Regions from separate parts of the Saccharopolyspora sp. 6M genome, predicted to be linked through region 1. Evidence: riboswitches for the same ligand, from Rfam matches in the RefSeq annotation. Region 1 holds a riboswitch; each other region holds the start of a gene.
What was found. Region 1 has a riboswitch for S-adenosylmethionine ahead of thrC (threonine synthase). Riboswitches for the same ligand answer to the same signal wherever they lie in the genome.

Region 1 (6,729 bases):
TGGTCGATGTGCGCGATGATGCAGAAGTTCCGGATGCGCTCCGGGTCCGTGAAGGTGGTGTCGGCGAAGCTGCTCACTCGGTGTTCCTTGGGATCTCGGGGTCCTCGCGGGGCGCGCGTGCAACCCACATCGTCCCACGCGGCGACCGGCCGCCGGTGCCCAACTCCGGGGGTGGCTCAGCGCGGCCGCTGGTCGGCGCGGATCGGATGGTCCGCCGGCACCTCGACGAGCACGATCCGCGTGCCGTCCGGGTCGACGATCCACGCCTCGTCCAGACCCCACGGCTGCCGGGCCGGTTCGGCCTCCACGGTGACTCCCAGCTCGGCGAGCCGGTCGAACTCGGCGCGCAGGTCCCGCACCTGCATCCACAGCACCTGGTCGGGGCTGGGGCCGTGCTCGCCGCGACCGGAGATCTCCAGGAACCCCTGCCCGAGGAAGAACACCGTGCCACCCGGGAACTCGCGGGAGATCGCCAGCCCGAGCACGTCTCGGTAGAAGCGCAGCGAGCCCTCCGGGTCGCGCGGGTGCAAGATCGTGCGGCTGTTGACGACGTCCATGGCTCCCGTTGTACCGCGCCACCCCGCCCAGGGCCGAAAAAACGGCGGGCCCCCACCTCGAAGGTGGAGGGCCCGCCGAAGCGGATCACCGCACTCAGACCGCGCGAACGCCGCTGGCCTGCGGGCCCTTCTGGCCCTGGGTGATCTCGAAGGTCACGGTCTGGTTCTCCTCGAGGGTGCGGAAGCCGTTGCCCTCGATGGCCGAGTAGTGGACGAAGACGTCCGGGCCGCCACCGTCGGGGGAGATGAAGCCGAAGCCCTTCTCGGAGTTGAACCACTTCACAGTGCCCTGTGCCATCTCTGTCTCCTCACAGCTGATGAGTAACCGGTGCTCGCACCGCGCGAGCACCGGGGCCTAGTCCAGACGGCGAACTCTCCAGCTTGCGCTCAGGACAGAGTCGCGCCCGCAACTTTCGCGAGCGTGTCGAACACGAACACAAAAATCGGCCGACTCATACAACCACACCCCGGGCGGGATCATTCCCGCGACCCGCCGGTGTTCTCGATCTCACATCACGCCTGACGTGGAGTCTTGACTGATCGTCCCGGAACGGGCTCACAGCCCGGATGCGAGCTTCCAGCCGAGGCTGGCCACCAGCGCCACGACGACGGTGAGGAAGACCTTCCGCACGAACACCGACCCGCGGCTGGACGCCAGCGCCGCGCCCAGCACGCTGCCGCTCGCGTTGCTCACCGCCATCACCAGCGCCAACCCCCACAGGATCTTGCCTGCGGCGATGAAGAACAGCAGCGCCCCGAGGTTGGTGGCCACGTTGACGATCTTCGCGGTGGCCGAGGCCCCCACGAACGCGAAGCCGACCAGCCCCACGAGCAGGAAGACCAGGAACGAGCCGGTGCCCGGGCCCGCGATGCCGTCGTAGAAACCGATCACCAGGCCGCCCGCGACCATCACCCAGGTCTGCTGGACCGGCCCGAAGCGCGGCGCCGCGACCGACCCCAGGTCTGGTTTGCGCCACGTGTAGATGCCGACCCCGACCAGGGCCACCAGCACCACCACGGTCAGCACCGTCTGCGGCAGCGACGCGGCGAACACGGCGCCACCCAGGGCGCCGAGGAAGGCGACGGCCGCCATCGGCAACGCGCTGCGCCACGGCACCGGGGTCCGCTTCGCGTAGGTCCACGCGGCCGCCGTGGTGCCCGCGACCGCGGCGAGCTTGTTCGTCCCGAGCGAGTAGATGATGTTGCCGCCTGGCACCAGCAGCAGCATCGCTGGCAGCTGGATCAGGCCGCCGCCTCCGACGATGGCGTCCACCGCGCCGGCCAGGAACGCCGCGCAGCACAGGAAGACGAGGCCGGCCAGCGTCAGGTCGGCGAAGCCGGGCCAGCCCAATGCGGTGAACACGGGGCGCGAGCCTATGCCGCCCACCACCGATCGAGTCCCGGCTTGTGAGCGTCCTCGCACCCGGTGCCGACGCGGGTCGCTGCGAGCGCCGTTGCTAGGATCGTCGACCGTGCCGTGCGGCATTCCGCCAGGGAGGAAAGCTGCGCACGCCGTGGGCCCTCGGCCCCGGTGCGGCAGCGCCGATTCAGCGCGGCACGACTGAATCCGAACGAGGAAAGAGGCGCCCCAGTGGCCAACATCAAGTCTCAGATGAAGCGGATCAAGACCAACGAGCGCAACCGCCTGCGCAACAAGTCGGTGAAGTCCTCGGTCAAGACCGCCATTCGCAAGTTCCGCGAGGCCGTTGCCGCCGGCGACAAGGACAAGGCCCTGGAGCTGCAGCGCGCCGCCTCGCGCACCCTGGACAAGGCCGCCGGCAAGGGTGTCATCCACGCCAACCAGGCCGCGAACAAGAAGTCGGCGCTGGCGCAGGCCGTCAACAAGCTCTGAGCCCGAGCGCGGCCGGACCTTCGTCCGGCACGCGCACCGGCCCGAGACGGGGTCCGTTCCCACGGGAACGGGCCCCGCCTCGCGTTCGGGGCCGAAGCGTCTGGCGGGTTGGCGCTGAGATCGGGCTCTCGGGCGACTCCGGGCGCTCGGCACCGGGCACCGGCGGCGATCGTCGCCCTGGTGGCGTGTGCCGGGTCAGTTCCGGGAGGAGTGCAGCTCGACCAGCCGCAGCACCGTGCGCTCCAGCGCGTGGTCCGCGTCGGCGGCCATGCCCTTGACGTCCGCGTTGAGCACGGCGACCGCGCGCAGCGCCTCGGCCACGGTGGCGCTGCTCCAGCCCCTGGCCTGCGCCTGCGCCTTCTTCACCTTCCACGCGGGCATGCCCAGGTCTCCGGCGAGGCGGAACGGGTCCCCCCGGCCGTAGGCGGCGACCCGGCCGATGGTGCGCACCGAGTCGGCCAGCGCGTCCGCGATCAGCACGTGCGCCACGCCGAGCTGCAACGCCCAGCGCAGCGCCTCCAGCGCGCCGGCCAGATCACCGGTGACGGCCTTCTCGGCCACCACGAAACCGGTCACCTCGGCACGGCCGCGGTGGTAGCGGCGCACCTCCGACTCGTCGATCTTGCCGCCGGTGTCGGCCACCAGCTGCGAGGCCGCGGAGGACAGCTCGCGCAGGTCGAAGCCGACCGTCTCGATCAGCGCGCCGACACCCGCGGCGTCGATGCGGCCACCCGCGCGCCGCACCTCGTCCTTGACGAACGCCTCCCGCTGCGGCCCCTTCGTGATCTTGTTGCACTCGGTGACGCGGGCGTTGAGCTTGCGCAACGCGCTCGGCAGCTCCTTGGCGTTCTTCCCGCGACCACCGCCGCTGTGCACGATCACCAGCACCACGCCGTCCGCGGGCTGCCGCGCGTGCGACAGGATCGCCTCGGCGATCTCCTTGCCCGCGTCCTGGGCCGCTTCGAGCGCCACCACGCGCCCTTCGGCGAACAGCGAGGGGCTCAGCAGCTCGTCGAGCTCCGGCGGGGTGAGTTCACTCACCTTGATCCTGCGCAGCTCCGTTTCCGGGTCGGCGGCGCGGGCAGCGCCGACCGCCTCCCACAGAGCGCGCTCCACCAGCAGTTCCTCGTCTCCGAGGATCAGGTACAGCGGATCGCAGACCACCGACGGCGAACTCATGGGGGCATCGTCCCACGACCCTGCGACACCACCGCCGTTCCCGTGCGCCGACCCCGTGCTGGCCAGGACGCGGCGGCCTCCCGTAACGTTGCAGCCACAACCGAATAGCTCATCCAGAGGGGCAGAGGGAACGGCCCGATGAAGCCCCGGCAACCATCTCGACCTTTCGCGGCATTCGCGAGGTAGTCGAAGAAATTGGTGCCAACTCCGACCCGCCCGCGGGACAGATGAGGAAAGGACCTCGCGATGACCGCTGCCGCCCATGCCCCGAACTCCACCGGCAAGACCTACGACCTCGGTCCGGCCGTCGAGCTGGTGTCGAAGGAAGAGGGCCACCGCCAGCCCCTGGCTCCCGAGTTCGTGTCCCTGGAGGACTTCTCGCCGCTGGAGGTCGCCTACGACTTCGGGCGCGTCCGCCGCGAGGACATCGAGGCAGGCCCCCGCTCCATCTGGCGCTACAAGAAGCTGCTGCCGGTGCCGACGAACGTCGAGGAGCACCCGAACACCGAGCCCGGCTGTACCAGGCTGGTGCGCGCGGACAACCTCGCGGAGGCGCTCGGCGTCAAGCGGATCTGGATCAAGGACGACACCGGCAACCCGACGCACTCGTTCAAGGACCGCGTGGTCGCCGTCGCGCTGGCCGCCGCCCGCGAGTTCGGGTTCAAGGTGCTGGCCTGCCCGTCCACCGGCAACCTCGCCAACGCCGTCGCCGCTGCCGCCGCCCGTGCCGGCTGGGACTCGGTGGTCCTCGTCCCGTCCAACCTGGAGCGGGCCAAGATCCTGATGAGCGCGGTCTACGACGGCTCGCTGCTCGCGGTGGACGGCAACTACGACGACGTGAACCGGCTGGCGACCGAGCTCGCCGCCGAGCACGAGGACTGGGCGTTCGTCAACGTCAACGTGCGGCCGTACTACTCGGAGGGTTCCAAGACCCTCGGGTTCGAGGTCGCCGAGCAGCTCGGCTGGCGGCTGCCGGAGCAGATCGTGGTGCCCATCGCATCCGGCTCGCAGCTGACCAAGGTGGACAAGGGCTTCCGCGAGCTCGGGCAGACCGGCCTGGTCGAGCAGAGCCCGTACCGGATCTTCGGTGCGCAGGCCCACGGCTGCTCGCCGGTCGCCAGCGCGTTCAAGCAGAACCACGACGTGGTGCAGCCGGTGCGGCCGGACACCATCGCGCGTTCGCTGGCCATCGGCGCCCCCGCGGACGGCCCGTACGTGCTGGACGTGGTCCGGCGCACCGGCGGGGCCATCGAGGACGTCACCGACGAAGAGGTCGTCGCGGGCATCCGGCTGCTGGCCCGCACCGAGGGGATCTTCGCCGAGACCGCCGGTGGCGTCACCGTGGCGACCGCGAAGAAGCTCATCGAGGCCGGTCAGATCGACCCGGACCAGGAGACGGTGCTGCTCATCACCGGCGACGGCCTCAAGACGCTGGACGCCGTGCAGGACCAGGTCGGTCCGAAGGCGACGGTCGCCCCGAACACCGATGCCGTGAACGAGGCCCTCGGCCTGTGATCGGTGGCCGTGGGCCGCGGTGCGCCGCGGCCCACGGCCTGACCTCCCCGTCACCTTTCGTCCGGCCGCAGCGGATCGCCCCGCTCCACGGCGGTGCGCCCCCGGCCTTCCGGCACGACCGCGATGTCGCCCGCCTGATCGGTGCGGTGGATCCGGGCGCCCATCCGTTGCAGCTCGCCGAGGATCAGCGGGCTGGGATGACCGTAGTCGTTCCCGGCTCCGACGCTGATCACCGCCAGTTGCGGGCGCACTCGCGCGAGCAATCTCGGCGTCGTGAACCGGGACCCGTGGTGGGGCACCTTGAGCACCTCCGCCCGCAGGTCCGCACCTGAGGCGAGCAGCGCTGCCTGACCTGGCAGCGCGACGTCCCCGGTCAGCAGCACCCGCCCCGCCGGAGTGGTCGCCTTGACCACCAGCGAGGCGTCGTTGGCGTCCTCCGCCGAGTTGCTGCGCGCGAGCGCTCCTCGGGGGCCGAGCACGTCGAGCACCAATCCCGGCCACCGCAACCGCTGGCCCGCCCGCAACGGGACGACGGGTGTGCGGTGGGCGCGCGCGGTCGCCCGCACCTCGCGAGCCGCCCAGGCCGGTTCGCCCAGCGGTCCGACGGCGACCGCGCCGACCTGCCGCCCGGACAGCACCGCCGAGATGCCACCGACGTGGTCGGCGTGCAGGTGGGTCAGCAGTACCAGCGGGACGCTGCGGATCCGCAACCGGCGCAGGCACTCGGCCATCGGTGCCGGGTCCGGTCCGGTGTCGACCACGACCGCTTCCCGGTCCCGGCCGGTGGCCAGCACCAGCCCGTCGCCCTGTCCCACGTCGCAGGCGACCAGCGACCACCCCGGCACCGGCCACGGGAACACCTGGTGGCGGACCGGGATCACCACCACCACGACGACCAGCACCAGGCTGGTCAGGACCAGCCGAGCGATACGCCCGCGCAGCACGATCAGCAGCACCAGCGCGAGCACCGCCAGCGAGGTCCCGCCCACCACTCCGGACGGCCAGTCGACGGCGGCTCCCGGCACGGCCGCCGAATGCCGGGCGACCGCGAGCAGCCATTCCAGTTCGGGCCCGGCCAGCCACACCAGCGCACCGGCCAGCGGCGCGCACCACGGGGCCACCACCGTCGCCGCGACGCCGAGCACCGTCGCGGGTGCCACGAGCGGCCCCGCCAGCAGGTTCGCCACCACCGCGACCAGGCTGACCTGCCCGGATATCGCCGCCACCAGCGGTGCCGTGACCAGGTGCGCCGCCGCCGGTACCGCGAGCGCCTCGGCGAGCCCGACCGGAACTCCCCTGGCGTGCAGCGCCGCCGACCAGCCGGGTGCCAGCAGCACCAGCCCGGCCGTCGCGGCCACCGACAGCGCGAACCCCGCCGTGGTCGCCAGACCCGGTGCGAGCAGCAGCAGGCCGATGACGCTGCCCGCCAGCGTCGGCAGCGCCGAGCGTTCCCGGCCCAGCGCCAGGGCGAACAGCGTGATCGCGCCCATCACCGCGGCTCGCAGCACGCTCGGTTCCGGTCCCGCGAGCACCACGAACCCCGCCATCGCCGCCCCCGCGCCCAACGCGCACGGCACCGGCCCCGCGACGACCAGGCGCAGCACCAGCAGCACCGCCCCGCACACG
Region 2 (6,729 bases), on a different contig from region 1:
GGGTGATGCTGGGCTTGCCTCCGCTGACCACGGCGAACTTGTAGTCGTGCTTGGGGTGGCGGTCGATCGGCGCGTCGATGGTGCCGCTGCTCGGATCGGGGTGGCCCTGCACCAGCGCGTGGTAGCGCTTCTCCACGGTGCGCTCCTTGAACGCCCGCTTCAGCGCGGTGTAGGCGTGTTCGCTCTTCGCGGCGACCATGACGCCGGTGGTGCCCGCGTCGAGCCGGTGCACCACGCCCTGGCGCTCCGCGGCGCCCGAGGTCGCGATGCGCACGCCCGCGGCGGCGAGCCCGCCGATCACGGTGGGGCCCTCCCAACCGGGGCTGGGGTGCACGGCGACGCCGATGGGCTTGTCGACCACGACGATGTCGTCGTCCTGGTGCAGGATCCGCAGGCCCTCCACGGGCACCGCGACCACTTCCGGTTCGGGCCGCGCGTCGGGCAGCGTCACTTCCACCAGCCCGCCCGCGATCAGCCGGTCCGACTTGCCGACGGGAGCGCCGTCGAGCAGCACCTCACCGGATTCGGCGAGCCCCGCCACCGTGTTCCGGGACAACCCGAGCAACTTCGCCAGGCCCGCGTCGACCCGCATCCCTTCGAGGCCGTCGGGGACCGGGAGCATCCGCAGATCGCTCATGCCCGGTCCTCGCGCTTCTTCCGGGTGTGCACGGTGCCGTCGTAGTCGCGGCCGAGCAGCGACAGCAGCACCACGAGGATCCCGCCACACACGATGGACGAGTCGGCGACGTTGAACACCGGCCACACGCTGCCGTCCGGCGCGAACAGCGACACGAAGTCCACGACGTGGCCGCGCAACGGCCCGGGCTCCCGGAACAACCGGTCGACCAGGTTCCCGCACGCCCCGCCCAGCACCAGGCCGAGCCCGACGGCCCACCCGGTGGAGCGCAGCTTCGGCGCCAGCCACACGATGACGCCGACCACGACGATCGCCAGCAGCGCCAGCAGCCAGGTCATGCCGGTGGCCAGCGAGAACGCCGCCCCCGGGTTGCGCACCAGCACCAGGTACACCGCCCCGCCGAACAGTTCCAGCGGCGGCTGCCCGTCGAGCCGCGCGACCGCGGCGATCTTGGTCACCACGTCCGCGGCGAGCAGCAGCGCGGCCACCCCGAACAGCAGCGCCAGCAGCTTCCGCGAGGCACGGCCACCGGCCGCCCCGACCGCGGTCGAACCGTCGCCGTCCGAACCCGGGTCCGGCTCGCTCGCGGCGGTACCGCCGTCCCCGCTCGCGGCGGGTCGCGCTTCCGGTTCTGAGGACGAGCCCTCGCCGGTGGCGGGGTTCGATCCGGGCTGCTCGGAGTCGGACTGCTCGGTGTTCACCCGGCCCATTCTCCCCGACCGCCGATCGGTCGTTCGCAGCGGCTCACGCCAACGCGGCGGGGAACTCGCGCGGGTCGTCGACGGGAACCCAGCGGCCGCCGTCGAGTTCGTAGCTCCACTGCGGACCGTGGGCGACGAGCCCGCGCAGCGCGGTGACGATCCGGTCCACGTGCTCGACGGTGGTGCCGAGACCGAGGCTGATCCGCACGGCGCGCTGCGCGTCGGTGCCCGCCAGCAGGTGCCGCACGGCCCGGTGCGCGCAGAACAGCCCGTCCCGCACGCCGATGCCGTGCTCCGCGGACAGCGCCGCCGCCAGCAGCCCGGGGTCCTGGCCGTCCACGGTGAAGCTGACCACGCCGACCCGGTCGTGCTCGGGGCCGAACAGACCCAGCTCGCGCAGCCCGGGAACGGTGGCGAGCCCGGCGCGGAGCCTGCGCAGCAGCAGGTCCTCGTGCCCCTCGATCGCCTCGGCGTGCTCGGCGAGCACCTCGCAGGCCTTGGCGAGCGCGTGCACCCCGACGGTGTTCGGCGAACCGGCCTCGTGCCGCTCCGGACCGGTGTTCCAGTCGATCTCGCCCGCGTCGGGGACCGATCGGGTGGCGCCGCCGCCGGCCAGGTACGGCTCGGCCCGGTCCAGCCAGTCGTCGCGGCCGATGAGCGCTCCCGCGCCGAACGGGGCGTAGAGCTTGTGCCCGGACAGCACGGCGTGGTCCACGCCGAGGTCGGCGATGCGCACCGGGCGGTGCGGGGCGAGCTGGGCGGCGTCGAGCACGGTGCGGGCGCCGTGCTCGCGGGCGACGCGGGCGAGCTCGGCGACCGGCCACAGCTCGCCGGTCACGTTGGACGCCCCGGTGAGCACGGCCAGCTTCGGCCCGTCGGCGCACTCGGCGAGCGCGGCGTCGAGCAGTCGCACCGCCTCCTGCGGGCTCTCCGGGATGCCGAGGTGGTGCACCCGCTCCCCCGCCCACGGCAGCAGCGCCGCGTGGTGCTCGGTGTCGAACACGACCACCGAGGTGTCCGCGGGAAGCGCGGCGGCCAGCAGGTTCAGCGCGTCGGTGGTGTTCCGGGTGAAGATCACCGAATCGGTGCGGCGGGCGCCGACGAACCGGCGCAGCGTCTCCCGCGCCCCCTCGTAGACCCGGGTGCACACCTGGGAGGCGAACCCGGCGCCGCGGTGCACGCTGGCGTACCAGGGCAGCAGCTCGTTCACGGCGTCGCGCACCGCGTTCAGGCAAGGCGCGCTGGCCCCGTGGTCCAGGTTGGCGTACTCGGCGGAACCGCCGGTGACCAGCGGAACCCGCAGCTGCGCGCCGACGACCGCGGGGACCGCGGGAACGGAGTCCCCGACGGACCAGATCGGGGTTTCGGCGATCTCGCCGGTGGCGGAGCGGACGGCTGACGACACGATGCCTCCTAGGGCCTCACCGGGCCCGGAGCATTCGGGGCCCGCGCTTGCCGATCGCCCTGCGCGATCGGCCAGGTCCTCACCCGGGGCACCCCACCGCGGTAGGAGGGTTGCCGGCCAGCAAACCGGGGTTTCCCGCTGGCACTCATGACCTTCGACGGAGAAGACTAGGGATCGCCCCCGCCGCGCGCAACCACCCCGTGCGAAGTGGGAGGTGCGCCACGCCCGTCCGGGCGGATCCGCGGTGGTTCCCGCGGACCCGCCCGGCGGCGACCGATCAGACCCGTTCGACGGCGACCGAGACGTCCACGCCGTCCCCGACGCTGCCCGCGGAACCACCCGCGGCCGCGCCCTCGGACACGGCGTCGGCGAGCGTTTCGGCGGCGATGAACTCGCGGTGCGCGTCCACGGCGGCCAGCACCTCGGCCGGCGCGGAGACCTCGACGCGGATGCGGTCGGAGATCTCGAAACCGGCGTCCCGGCGCGCCTGCTGCACGACGCGCACCAGGTCGCGGGCCACGCCTTCGGCGGCCAGCTCCGGGGTGACGTCGCAGTCCAGCACCACCATCCCGGCGCCGCCCGGCAACGCGGCCGCGGCACCGGAGTCGGTGGACACCAGCCGCTCGGTGAACTCGCCCTCCTGCAGTTCGGTGCCGTCGGCGACCACGGCCCCGGCCGCGTTGCGGGTCCAGTCACCGGACTTCACGGCCTTGATCACCCGCTGCACGTCCTTGCCCAGCCGAGGTCCGGCGGCGCGGGCGTTCACGGCGATCTCGAACCGGCCGTGCGCGGCGACGTCGGTGGTCAGCTCGACCTCCTTGACGTTCACCTCGTCCCGGACCAGGTCGACGAACGGCCGCAGCGACTCGGCCTCCGGCATGGCCACGACCAGCTTCGCCAGCGGCAGCCGGACGCGGCGCGAGTTCGACTTCCGCAGCGCCAGCGCCGAGGAGCACACCTGCCGCACCCGGTCCATCGCGGAGACCAGCGCCGCGTCGGCAGGCAGCTCGTCGACCAGCGGCCAGTCCGACAGGTGTACCGAGCGGCCGCCGGTGAGCCCGCGCCACACCGCTTCCGCGGTCAGCGGCAGCAGCGGCGCCACCACCCGGCAGGTCACCTCCAGCACGGTGTGCAGGGTGTCGATGGCGTCGGCGTCCCCGGCCCAGAACCGGTCCCGGGAGCGGCGCACGTACCAGTTGGTCAGCACCTCCAGGAAGTCGCGGACAGCGGCGCACGCCCCGGCCGGGTCGAACACGTCCATCGCGGCCTGCACGTCGCCGACCAGCTCGTGCGCCTTGGCGAGCACGTAGCGGTCCAGCACGTGCTCGCTGTCCACCCGGAACCGGCCCTCGACTCCTTCGGCGTTGGCGTACAACGCCAGGAAGTACCAGGAGTTCCACAGCGGCAGCACCGCCTGGCGCACCGCGTCCCGGATGCCGCGCTCGGTGACCACCAGGTCTCCGCCGCGCAGGATCGGGCTCGCCATCAGGAACCAGCGCATCGCGTCCGAACCGTCGCGGTCGAAGACCTCGTTCACGTCCGGGTAGTTGTTCTTCGACTTCGACATCTTCATGCCGTCGTCGCCGAGCACGATGCCGTGCGCGACCACGTTGGAGAACGCGGGCCGGTCGAACAGCGCGGTGGCCAGCACGTGCAGCAGGTAGAACCAGCCGCGGGACTGGCCGTTGTACTCGACGATGAAGTCGCCCGGGTAGTGGTGCTCGAACCAGTCGGAGTTCTCGAACGGGTAGTGGACCTGCGCGAACGGCATCGCCCCGGACTCGAACCAGCAGTCCAGCACCTCCGGCACCCGCCGCATCGTGGACGCGCCGGTCGGGTCGTCCGGGTTCGGCCGGGTCAGCTCGTCGATGTTCGGGCGGTGCAGGTCGGCGGGCCGTACCCCGAAGTCGCGCTCCAGCTCGTCCAGCGAGCCGTACACGTCGGTGCGCGGGTACGCCGGGTCGTCCGAGGTCCACACCGGGATCGGCGAACCCCAGAACCGGTTCCGCGAGATGTTCCAGTCGCGGGCGTTGGACAGCCACTTGCCGAACTGGCCGTCCCGGATGTGCCCCGGCACCCAGTTGATCTGCTGGTTGAGCTCGACCATGCGGTCCCGGAACCGGGTGACGGCCACGAACCAGGACGACAGGGCCCGCTGGATCAGCGCGTTGTCGCAGCGCCAGCAGTGCGGGTACGGGTGGTCGTAGGTCTCGTGCCGCAGCAGCAGCCCGGCTTCCTTGAGATCCCGGATGATCTGCTTGTTCGCCTCGAAGACCTGCTGGCCCTCGTACGGCGCGACCTCGGCGGTGAACCGGCCCCGCGCGTCGACCGGGACGACCGGTTCGATGTCGTGCGCGTCGGTGACGGCCTTGTCCTCCTCACCGAAGGCGGGCGCGATGTGCACGACACCGGTGCCGTCCTCGGTGGTGACGTAGTCGGCGGGCAGCACCTGGTGGGCGTTGGGTCGCCCGGCGAAGAAGTCGAACGGCGGCCGGTAGCTCGTGCCGATCAGCTCGGCGCCGGTGAACCGGGCGACGACGCGGTCGGCGACGTCCTCGCCGAGCTCCCGCGCGTACGCGCCCAGCCGGGCCTCGGCGAGCACGTAGCGCTCCCCGCCCTGGCCGGGCTCCACCAGCACGTAGTCCACCTCGGGGTGCACCGCGGCCGCGAGGTTCGACGGCAACGTCCACGGGGTCGTCGTCCAGACCAGGGCCAGCGCCCCGTCGAACGCCTTGCCCGGCGCGACGAGCCGCAGGCCCACCGTCACCGCCGGGTCCTGCCGCTGCCGGTAGGTGTCGTCCATCCGCGTCTCGGTGTTGGACAGCGGCGTCTCGCAGCGCCAGCAGTACCAGAGCACCCGGAAGCCCTCGTAGACCAAGCCCTTGTCCCACAAGGTCTTGAACGCCCACATGACGCTCTCCATGTAGTCCACGTCGAGCGTCTTGTAGTCGTTCTCGAAGTCCACCCAGCGGGCCTGGCGGGTGACGTAGTCCTCCCACTCCCGCGTGTAGCGCAGCACCGAGGCGCGGCAGGCGTCGTTGAACTCGGCGACGCCCATCGACTCGATCTCGGACTTCGAGGTGATGCCGAGTTGCTTCTCCGCCTGCACCTCGGCGGGCAGCCCGTGGCAGTCCCAGCCGAAGCGGCGCTCCACCCGGCGGCCGCGCATCGTCTGGTAGCGCGGCACCGCGTCCTTGACGTACCCGGTGAGCAGGTGGCCGTAGTGCGGCAGGCCGTTGGCGAACGGCGGCCCGTCGTAGAAGACGAACTCGTTCGAGCCGTTGACGCCCGCGTCCCTGGCCTGCACGCTCTCCCGGAACGTCCCGTCCGCGGACCAGAAGTCCAGCACTTCCCGCTCGACCTGCGGGAACGACGGTTGCGCGGCCACCCCGCGCTCCTGGGGGGCCTCTCGATCCGCGTCCTCCGGGGCGGCCGTTCCGCCGAATCGGACCTTCGGGTAAGCCATCGCGGGTGTTCTCCTCGCCGGTGTGTCGTCAGCAGCCGCACGGGCATCCGGACTCGATGCCCACACGGGGACGACACGGCGCGCGACCATCCGGCCGCCCGCGTCCCGCGGTACCACCCCGCTTGCCGCCGCAGAACGCGACGGCCACTCGTTGCCGGCTGTCACGGGCCGGACCCGTCCGGTTCTACTGGGGCGCTGCTCCCGCTGGAGCACTGCGCCCGTTCTTCCGGAGGCTCCCCGGTGATGGCCGGATCAACGCCGATGCGGGCCGGTCGCTCCCCGGCGACCAGCCCGCATTCAGCATAACCATTCGACGCCACCGGTTTCCCGCGGCCACCGCGGTCCGCGCCCAGGGCCCTGAGCGCTCCGCGGCGGATCCGCGTTCCCGGCGGTCCTGCTAGCGCGCGGCGCGCGCCTGTCCCGCCAGCACCGCGTCCGGGGTGCAGCGGGAGCAGGCCGTGAAGCCCAGTTCCCGGGCCTCCTTCACCGGCAGCCCCTGCACCTCGCGCTCGCCGAGCCA
Region 3 (6,729 bases), on a different contig from region 1:
GGGGGGGGCCCCCCGGTCCGGGATCGATCAGGAAGCGGGGATCACCGAGATGCCGCCGTAGGTCTTGTTGATGAAGTCCTCGACCTCCGGCGAGCGCAGCAGCTCGGCCAGCTTCTGCACCCGCGGGTCCTTCGCCATCTCGGGCGAGGCGACGAGACCGTTGGCGTACGGGTTGTTCTCCGCGCTCTCCACCGCGATCGGATCCTTCAGCCCGGCTTTGAGCGCGTAGTTGCCGTTCACGATGGCCGCGTCGGCGTCATCGACCGAGCGGGGCAGCTGGTCGCTGGAGAGCTCCTGGAACTGGATGTTCTTCGGGTTCTCCGCCACGTCGCGCACCCCGGCGCCCTGCTCGGCGCCCGGCTTCAGCTTGAGGACACCGTTGGCCTGCAGCAGTTCCAGGCTGCGGGTCTGGTTCGACGGGTCGTTGGGCAGCGCGATCCGCGCGCCGTTCGGCAGCTCCTGGAGGGAGCGGACCTTCTTGGAGTAGACCGACAGCGGTTCGAGGTGCACCGTCTGCACCCATTCGAACTCGCCGCCGCGCTGCGCCTGGTACTCCGCCAGGTACGGCTTGTGCTGGTAGTAGTTCGCGTCCAGCTCGCCGTTGGCGACGGCCTCGTTGGGCCGGTTGTAGTCGTCGAACTTCTCGATCTCGATCTCGATGCCTGCCTTCTCGGCCAGGTCGTCCTTGACGAACTGCAGGATCTCGCCGTGCGGCTGCGGGCTGACGCCGATGGTCAGCGGGGCCTCGGGGTCCTGCGCGGCGGGCGTGCCGGAGCCGCCGCAACCTGCGAGCGCCAGCGTCGCGGCGGTGAGCACCACGGCCAGGGAGCGAAAACGCATCGATCGCGTCCTTTCTGGAGGGCCGGCCGGTGACGCGCACCGGCGGCCGGCGGGGATCGCACGTCCCCGTCGTCGGAGTGTTCCTGGTGAGCTGCGGGCCTAGCCGGTCGCGCTGCGGCGGCGGTCCACTGCTTTGGCGGTGATGTCGGTGAGCAGCTGCATGGCGAAGGCCAGCACGGCCAGCACCGCCACCGATCCGTACAGCACGCGCTCGTCGTACGCCTGGTAGCCGTCCTGGATGGCGGTGGTCCCGAGACCTCCGCCGCCGATGGCGCCGGCCATCGCCGCGTAGCCGATGAGCGCGACGGCGGTGACGCCGACGGCCCCGACCAGCGCGGCGCGGGCCTCGCCGAGCAGCACGGTCCACACGATCCGCCACCGGCTCGACCCGGTGGTGATCGCGGCTTCGACGACGGTGAAGCTCACCTCCCGCAACGCGTTCTGCGTCAGCCGCGCGAAGAACGGCACCGCGCCGACGACCAGCGGGACGATCACCGCGGTGCTGCCGATGGACGTGCCCACCAACAACCTGGTGAAGGAGGCCAGCACCACCAGCAGCACCACGAACGGCACGGACCGCACCACGTCGACGACCACACCGAGGATCCGGTGCAGCGTCGGACGCGGGTTGAGCCCGACCGGAGAACTCAGGTGCAGGAACACGCCGAGCGGCAGTCCACCGAGGACCGCCAGCACGGTCGCCACCAGCACCATGTAGAGCGTTTCGACGGTGGCACCGCCGAGCAGCTCCGCTACTTCCGCCCAGGGGGTCGGATCACTCACGCCGCGACTCCATCAACACTGACCGGGGTGCGCCGCACGTGCGCGTCCCGGTCGACCATCCACTTCAGGGCCGACTCGGACCGCTCGCCGGTGAGTCCGATGCGGAACTTCGCCACCGGGGTGTCCCCGAGCCGGGTGAGCCCGCCGCCGAGGATGGACAGCTCCACCCCGAAGCGGGCGGCCGCCTCCGGCAGCAGCGCCCCGACGGCGGCGAAGCCGACGAGGACCACTTCGGCGACCACGTCGTGCCGCACTCCGGGCACGGCGGGCGCCTGGTCGGTCTCGGGCAGCAGGCTGGTGCTGACCCGGCTGCCGGGTTCGGCGACGAGGTCGAGCACCTTGCCGTGCTCCACGACGCGCCCGCCTTCGAGCACGGCCACGTCGTCGGCGATGCGCCGCACCACGGCCATGTCGTGGGTGACCACCAGGACGGTGACGCCCAGTTCAGAACGCGCCCGGTCCAGCACGGTCAGCACCGAGTCGGTCGTGCCCGGGTCCAGCGCCGAGGTCGGTTCGTCGGCCAGCAGCACCGAGGGCTTGGCGGCCAGCGCGCGGGCGACCGCGATGCGCTGCCGCTGCCCGCCGGAGAGCCGGTCCGGGTAGGTCGGCGCCTTGTCGGTGAGCCCCACCAGGTCGAGCAGTTCGGCGACGCGGCTGCGGCGCTGCGGTGCGGGCATCCCGGCGGCTTCGAGCGGGAGCGCCACGTTGCCCGCGGCGGTCCGCTGCCGCAGCAGCGAGTCGCCCTGCGGCACGACGCCGATGTGGCGGCGGGCGGCGCGCAGCGCGGCGCCTTCGAGGGCCACGAGGTCGGTGCCGTCGACCCGGATGGCACCGCGGTCCGGCTTCTCCAGCAGGGCGATGCACCGGGCGAGGGTGGACTTGCCCGCGCCGCTGGGGCCGACGACGCCGAGCACGGCGCCCGCGGGGACCTCCAGGGACACGTCGTCGAGGGCGACGACGTCGGACCGGCTCGACTGGTCGTGCCGGAAGGACTTGGTGAGGTTCTCGACTGTGATCACGATCGCTCCGCATCAGCTCACGCCGGCCTGCGGGCATGCCGCGGCCGGGCGGGGAGGAACAGAAGGGCCTGGTGGGGCGGTGACGACTGGGGTCGTCAGCCGGCGAGGCGACAGGCCGTCGTGGTGCGGCGTCCGTGATCGATGACCCGGCGCTGGGTCAAGGCGAGGCCGTGCGGACCGGATCCGACGCGAGCGCGACCGCCGCGGGCCTGCCGGCGGCTGGTCCGGGGCGCACGTTCACCTGCGAGCAGAGTTTCAGACACCACAACTCCATCGACCCTGGCGTTAGCACCTGCTCCGGTGGAGTGGTTGCTGCGGCGTCGTGGAGCCAGGTCTCTCAGCCGCTCGGGATGGATTTCCCGCATAGTAGAACGCAGCGGTGTCGACGGGCGCAAGCCAAAACCCGTCACTATGTGGAATCGTTTGACAAATCACATCCCCCTGTTGAGCAGGGGGCATGGCCCGCCGTGAATATTCCGGTGACCTTATGTGATCAACACTACGGTTTTCCCTCCGGACGGACCAACGAAGTCCCGAAGGGAGGCGACGCAGCGGAACGTCAGCGCGCCGGTTCTCCGGCGGCCTCGGCCACCCGGGCGAAATCGGCCACGGTGAGCTGCTCGCCCCGCGCCGCCGGATCCACCCCCGCCGCCCGCAGCACCTCTTCGGCGCGCGCCGCCGACCCGGCCCAGCCCGACAGCGCCGCCCGCAGCGTCTTGCGCCGCTGCGCGAACGCCGCGTCCACCGCCGCGAACACCTGCGCCCGCGGCGCCGCCGACGGCGGATCGACCCGGGAGAACGCCACCAGCCCGGAATCGACGTTCGGCACCGGCCAGAACACGTTGCGCGGCACCGGCCCGGCGCGCCGGACGTCGGCGTACCACGCGGCCTTCACGCTCGGCACCCCGTAGGTGCGACCACCCGGTTTCGCGGCCAGCCGGTCGGCGACCTCGGACTGCACCATCACCAGCCCGGTGCGCAGCGACGGCAGCTCCGCCAGCAGGTGCAGCACCACCGGCACCGCCACGTTGTACGGCAGGTTCGCCACCAGCGCGGTCGGCCGCGGCTCGGCGAAGTCGGCGGCCCGCACCCGCAGCGCGTCGGCGGGCAGCACCCGCAACCGGTCGCACAGCTCGGGGGCGAACTCGGCGGCGGTGCGCGGCAACCGCTCGGCGAGCACCGGATCGATCTCCACGGCCACCACCCCGGCGGCCTCCGGCAGCAACGCCAAGGTCAGCGAGCCCAGCCCGGGCCCGACCTCCAGCACCACGTCCTCGGCGGTGAGCTCGGCCGCGCCGACGATGCGGCGCACCGTGTTCGAGTCGTGCACGAAGTTCTGGCCCAGCCGTTTCGTCGGCCGGATCCCGAGTTCCCCCGCCAGCCGGCGAACATCGGCCGGCCCGAGCAACCGCGCCTGGTTCGCGTGCTGTTCCACGAGGTCAAAGCTACCCGCGCCCGCTTCCCGCACCGCGCCCGCCCTCCCCCGCGCTGATCAGGACCGCACCGAGCAGGCCCGGGAACGCGAACGAGCGGTCACCGGCACGAGGCCGATGACCGGTCGAAGAACGCGGGAGCCGGGAACCGTCCCGGCGCGGCTCAGCTCAGGCCGAGCTTCGAGGAGCAGCCCGGCCAGGCGCCGTAGCTGCCGCCGCGGGCGTCGCGCACCTTCGTGGCGACCGAGATCTGCTGTTCCCGGCTGGCCTGGTGCGGGTAGGCCGCGTACTGGTCGCCGCCGTAGGCGTCCCAGGTGCTCTTGTCGAACTGGAGACCGCCGTAGTAGCCGTTGCCGCTGTTGATCGACCAGTTGCCGCCGGCCTCGCACTGCACCAGCTTGTCCCAGACGGCGCTGTTCGGCGGCTGCTTGGTGCCGACGCGGACGACCTTCTCGGTCGGCTCCTTGGTGATCTTCTCGCCGACCGCTTCGCGACCGGTCTCCTCGCCGTTGCGGGTGCTCACCCGGGTGAAGACGATCTTCTCGCCGGGCGTGCCCGGGTTCTCGACCTTCTCCTCGCCCTTGAGCATGGAGTCGTCTTCGATCTCCTTGACCGGCGGCTCGATCGGCACCGTCACGTTGATCACGGTGCTGCCGGTGCGGTCGATCTGCACCGTGGCACCGCTGGTGATCTTCTGGTCGCCGCCGGGGGTGATGTGGTCTTCCGGCCCGAGCTGGAGGTTCTGCTCCTGCACCAGCTCGTCGACGGTCACCGCGGTGGTCGTCAGCTGCCGGGGCTCGCCCGCGCCGTCGGTGATCGTGATGTCCTTGGCGGTCTTGACCACCAGGTCCATGCCCTGCTCGGGCACCGCCGTGCTGCGCGCGCTGGAGACCCAGGCGCCGTCGTCGGCGACGCCGAGCTGGCGCAGCGCCTGGCCGACGGTCACCGACCGGACCCACTCCTCGCGCTGCTCGCCGTCCACCGTCATCTTCAGCAGGCGGCCGCGGTCGAGGGTGATCGTGTCGTTGTGCCCGACCTTGGACTGCGGGGAGGGGCTCAGCGCGTCGTGCTCGCCGATGCTGATGCCCTCGTCCTCGAGGACTTCGCCGACGGTCGACTCGTAGGTGTTGACCTGGCGTTCCTTGCCGTCGATCTCGACGGTGACGGACTTGTCCATCGCGGCGGCGGCACCGCCGGAGCCGGTCAGGGTGAGGATGACCGCGGCGACCGCGCCCTTGAGGAAGCGCTGCTTCCACGAGGTGATCGCTTCGACGACCTCCGGGGAGGGCTGCGCCTGCGGTTCACCGAGCTCGTCGGGCAGGACCAGCGGCGGCATGACCACGGTCTCTGCGTTGATGAGCCGGATGAGCTCGTCGACGTCGATGTCGGCAGTCGCGAGCATCTCGTCGGCCTGCGGTCCGAGCGCTTCGAGCACGTCGTCCGGCGTGATCTCCAGCGCGCCGGGCGGGAAGCTCGGGTGGTCCTGCGCCGGGTACCGGTCGCTGATGGGGGCGAAGGGCTGCTCGGCGGTGATCTCCGCATCGCTCTCGCGATCGAGCAGGCCGACCGCGGTCTGCTGCTGCGGGCTCACGGGGCTGAACCAGTCCGTCGAGGGCTCGAATGAATCGGCCCAGTAGCCGTGGTCTCGGCCTGCACCACCCAGCTGTTCATCGCTGCTGGTGGAGCTGGCGTGGGCACCGGGGATGCCGCGTCCGTTCACAGGGTCGCTACCTCTCGAAAGCGAGAAGCCGTCCGCGCGCGGGTGACCGAGGGGAGTTCGCCGAGCATGTCCGGTTCGAACTCCTTCACCTGCCGCTGCGCGACTTCGTGCTTCGTTTCCGTATCCGACTCCCGTAGCCAAGCGCCGTCTTCAGCCGATACCTGATGCGAACCGGTCTCGTTCCCAGCTCGATCGGTGGCACCGACTTCCCCGACGTACCCGGCGGCGACTAGCGGGCGTTCCCGTGACTTCGTTGTCATCGGTTACGAGGCCGAGACTCTAGCGTGATCCCGCGGGCCCGCCAAGGGGCCGCCCGGCGGTGTGACCTGGGTTACGCCGATTTGCCGCGCAACCGTGCACCGTCGGTGATCGGGTCGAGTGATCGACCGCGAACCGCTGCCAGTTTTCCCACCACCGCCGCGGTTTCGCCGCTCCGCGCCGAGATCGACCGCTTCGTCCCCAGTGGACGGTTTGATCGTCCCTGGTGAGCGGATCACCAGTCGCCCCGATCAGCGGATCCGGCTCGGGCGCCGGGACGGCCGGTGGGGGGCGGGCGACGGGAGAGAGCGGTCATCTCCCGCCGCCCGCGCCGGCGGCGGCAACGACCGTCCGGACGCGGTGGGTGATGAGGAACCTCACTTCCTCACACTCCCGGGCGATCTCCGGCGGTCGAGCCGTTCAGCGGCGCTTCGGGACGCCGTTCGGAGCAGGAGCGCTCAACGCGGGAGCCCGAGCTTCCGGGCGCACGCCGGCCAGGCCCCGTAGCCGCCGCGGTCGTCGCGCAGCGCGCTCGCCACCGAGATCTGCTGCTCGCGCGAGGCGCGGTGCGGGTAGCGGGCGAAGCCCTCGCCGCCGTAGGCCGCCCACGTGCTGCGGTCGAACTGGAGCCCGCCGTAGTAGCCGTTCCCGCTGTTGGTGGCCCAGTTCCCGCCGG

Region 2: it holds a riboswitch for S-adenosylmethionine, as region 1 does, so the genes downstream of both, LCD31_RS16905 (aminotransferase class V-fold PLP-dependent enzyme) here and thrC (threonine synthase) in region 1, are expected to answer to the same signal.
Region 3: it holds a riboswitch for S-adenosylmethionine, as region 1 does, so the genes downstream of both, LCD31_RS20060 (methionine ABC transporter ATP-binding protein) here and thrC (threonine synthase) in region 1, are expected to answer to the same signal.

What each region holds. Positions count from the first base shown of each region.
Region 1 is NZ_JAIUJZ010000161.1:10,351-17,079, forward strand. Features, by position in the region: gene lepA (translation elongation factor 4) at 1-77, opposite strand, end outside; gene LCD31_RS20640 (VOC family protein) at 177-557, opposite strand; gene LCD31_RS20645 (cold-shock protein) at 652-855, opposite strand; gene LCD31_RS20650 (TSUP family transporter) at 1,114-1,920, opposite strand; gene rpsT (30S ribosomal protein S20) at 2,149-2,409, shown strand; gene holA (DNA polymerase III subunit delta) at 2,605-3,588, opposite strand; SAM riboswitch class I at 3,695-3,822, shown strand; gene thrC (threonine synthase) at 3,835-5,103, shown strand; partial or broken gene LCD31_RS20670 (ComEC/Rec2 family competence protein) at 5,154-6,729, opposite strand, start outside.
Region 2 is NZ_JAIUJZ010000117.1:4,017-10,745, reverse strand. Features, by position in the region: gene LCD31_RS16915 (RluA family pseudouridine synthase) at 1-622, opposite strand, end outside; gene lspA (signal peptidase II) at 634-1,347, opposite strand; gene LCD31_RS16905 (aminotransferase class V-fold PLP-dependent enzyme) at 1,382-2,710, opposite strand; SAM riboswitch class IV at 2,782-2,896, opposite strand; gene ileS (isoleucine--tRNA ligase) at 3,021-6,209, opposite strand; gene LCD31_RS16895 (hypothetical protein) at 6,607-6,729, opposite strand, start outside.
Region 3 is NZ_JAIUJZ010000154.1:94-6,822, forward strand. Features, by position in the region: gene LCD31_RS20050 (MetQ/NlpA family ABC transporter substrate-binding protein) at 28-840, opposite strand; gene LCD31_RS20055 (methionine ABC transporter permease) at 940-1,623, opposite strand; gene LCD31_RS20060 (methionine ABC transporter ATP-binding protein) at 1,620-2,642, opposite strand; SAM riboswitch class I at 2,910-2,999, opposite strand; gene rsmA (16S rRNA (adenine(1518)-N(6)/adenine(1519)-N(6))-dimethyltransferase RsmA) at 3,202-4,077, opposite strand; gene LCD31_RS20070 (transglycosylase family protein) at 4,239-5,795, opposite strand; partial or broken gene LCD31_RS20075 (transglycosylase family protein) at 6,512-6,729, opposite strand, start outside.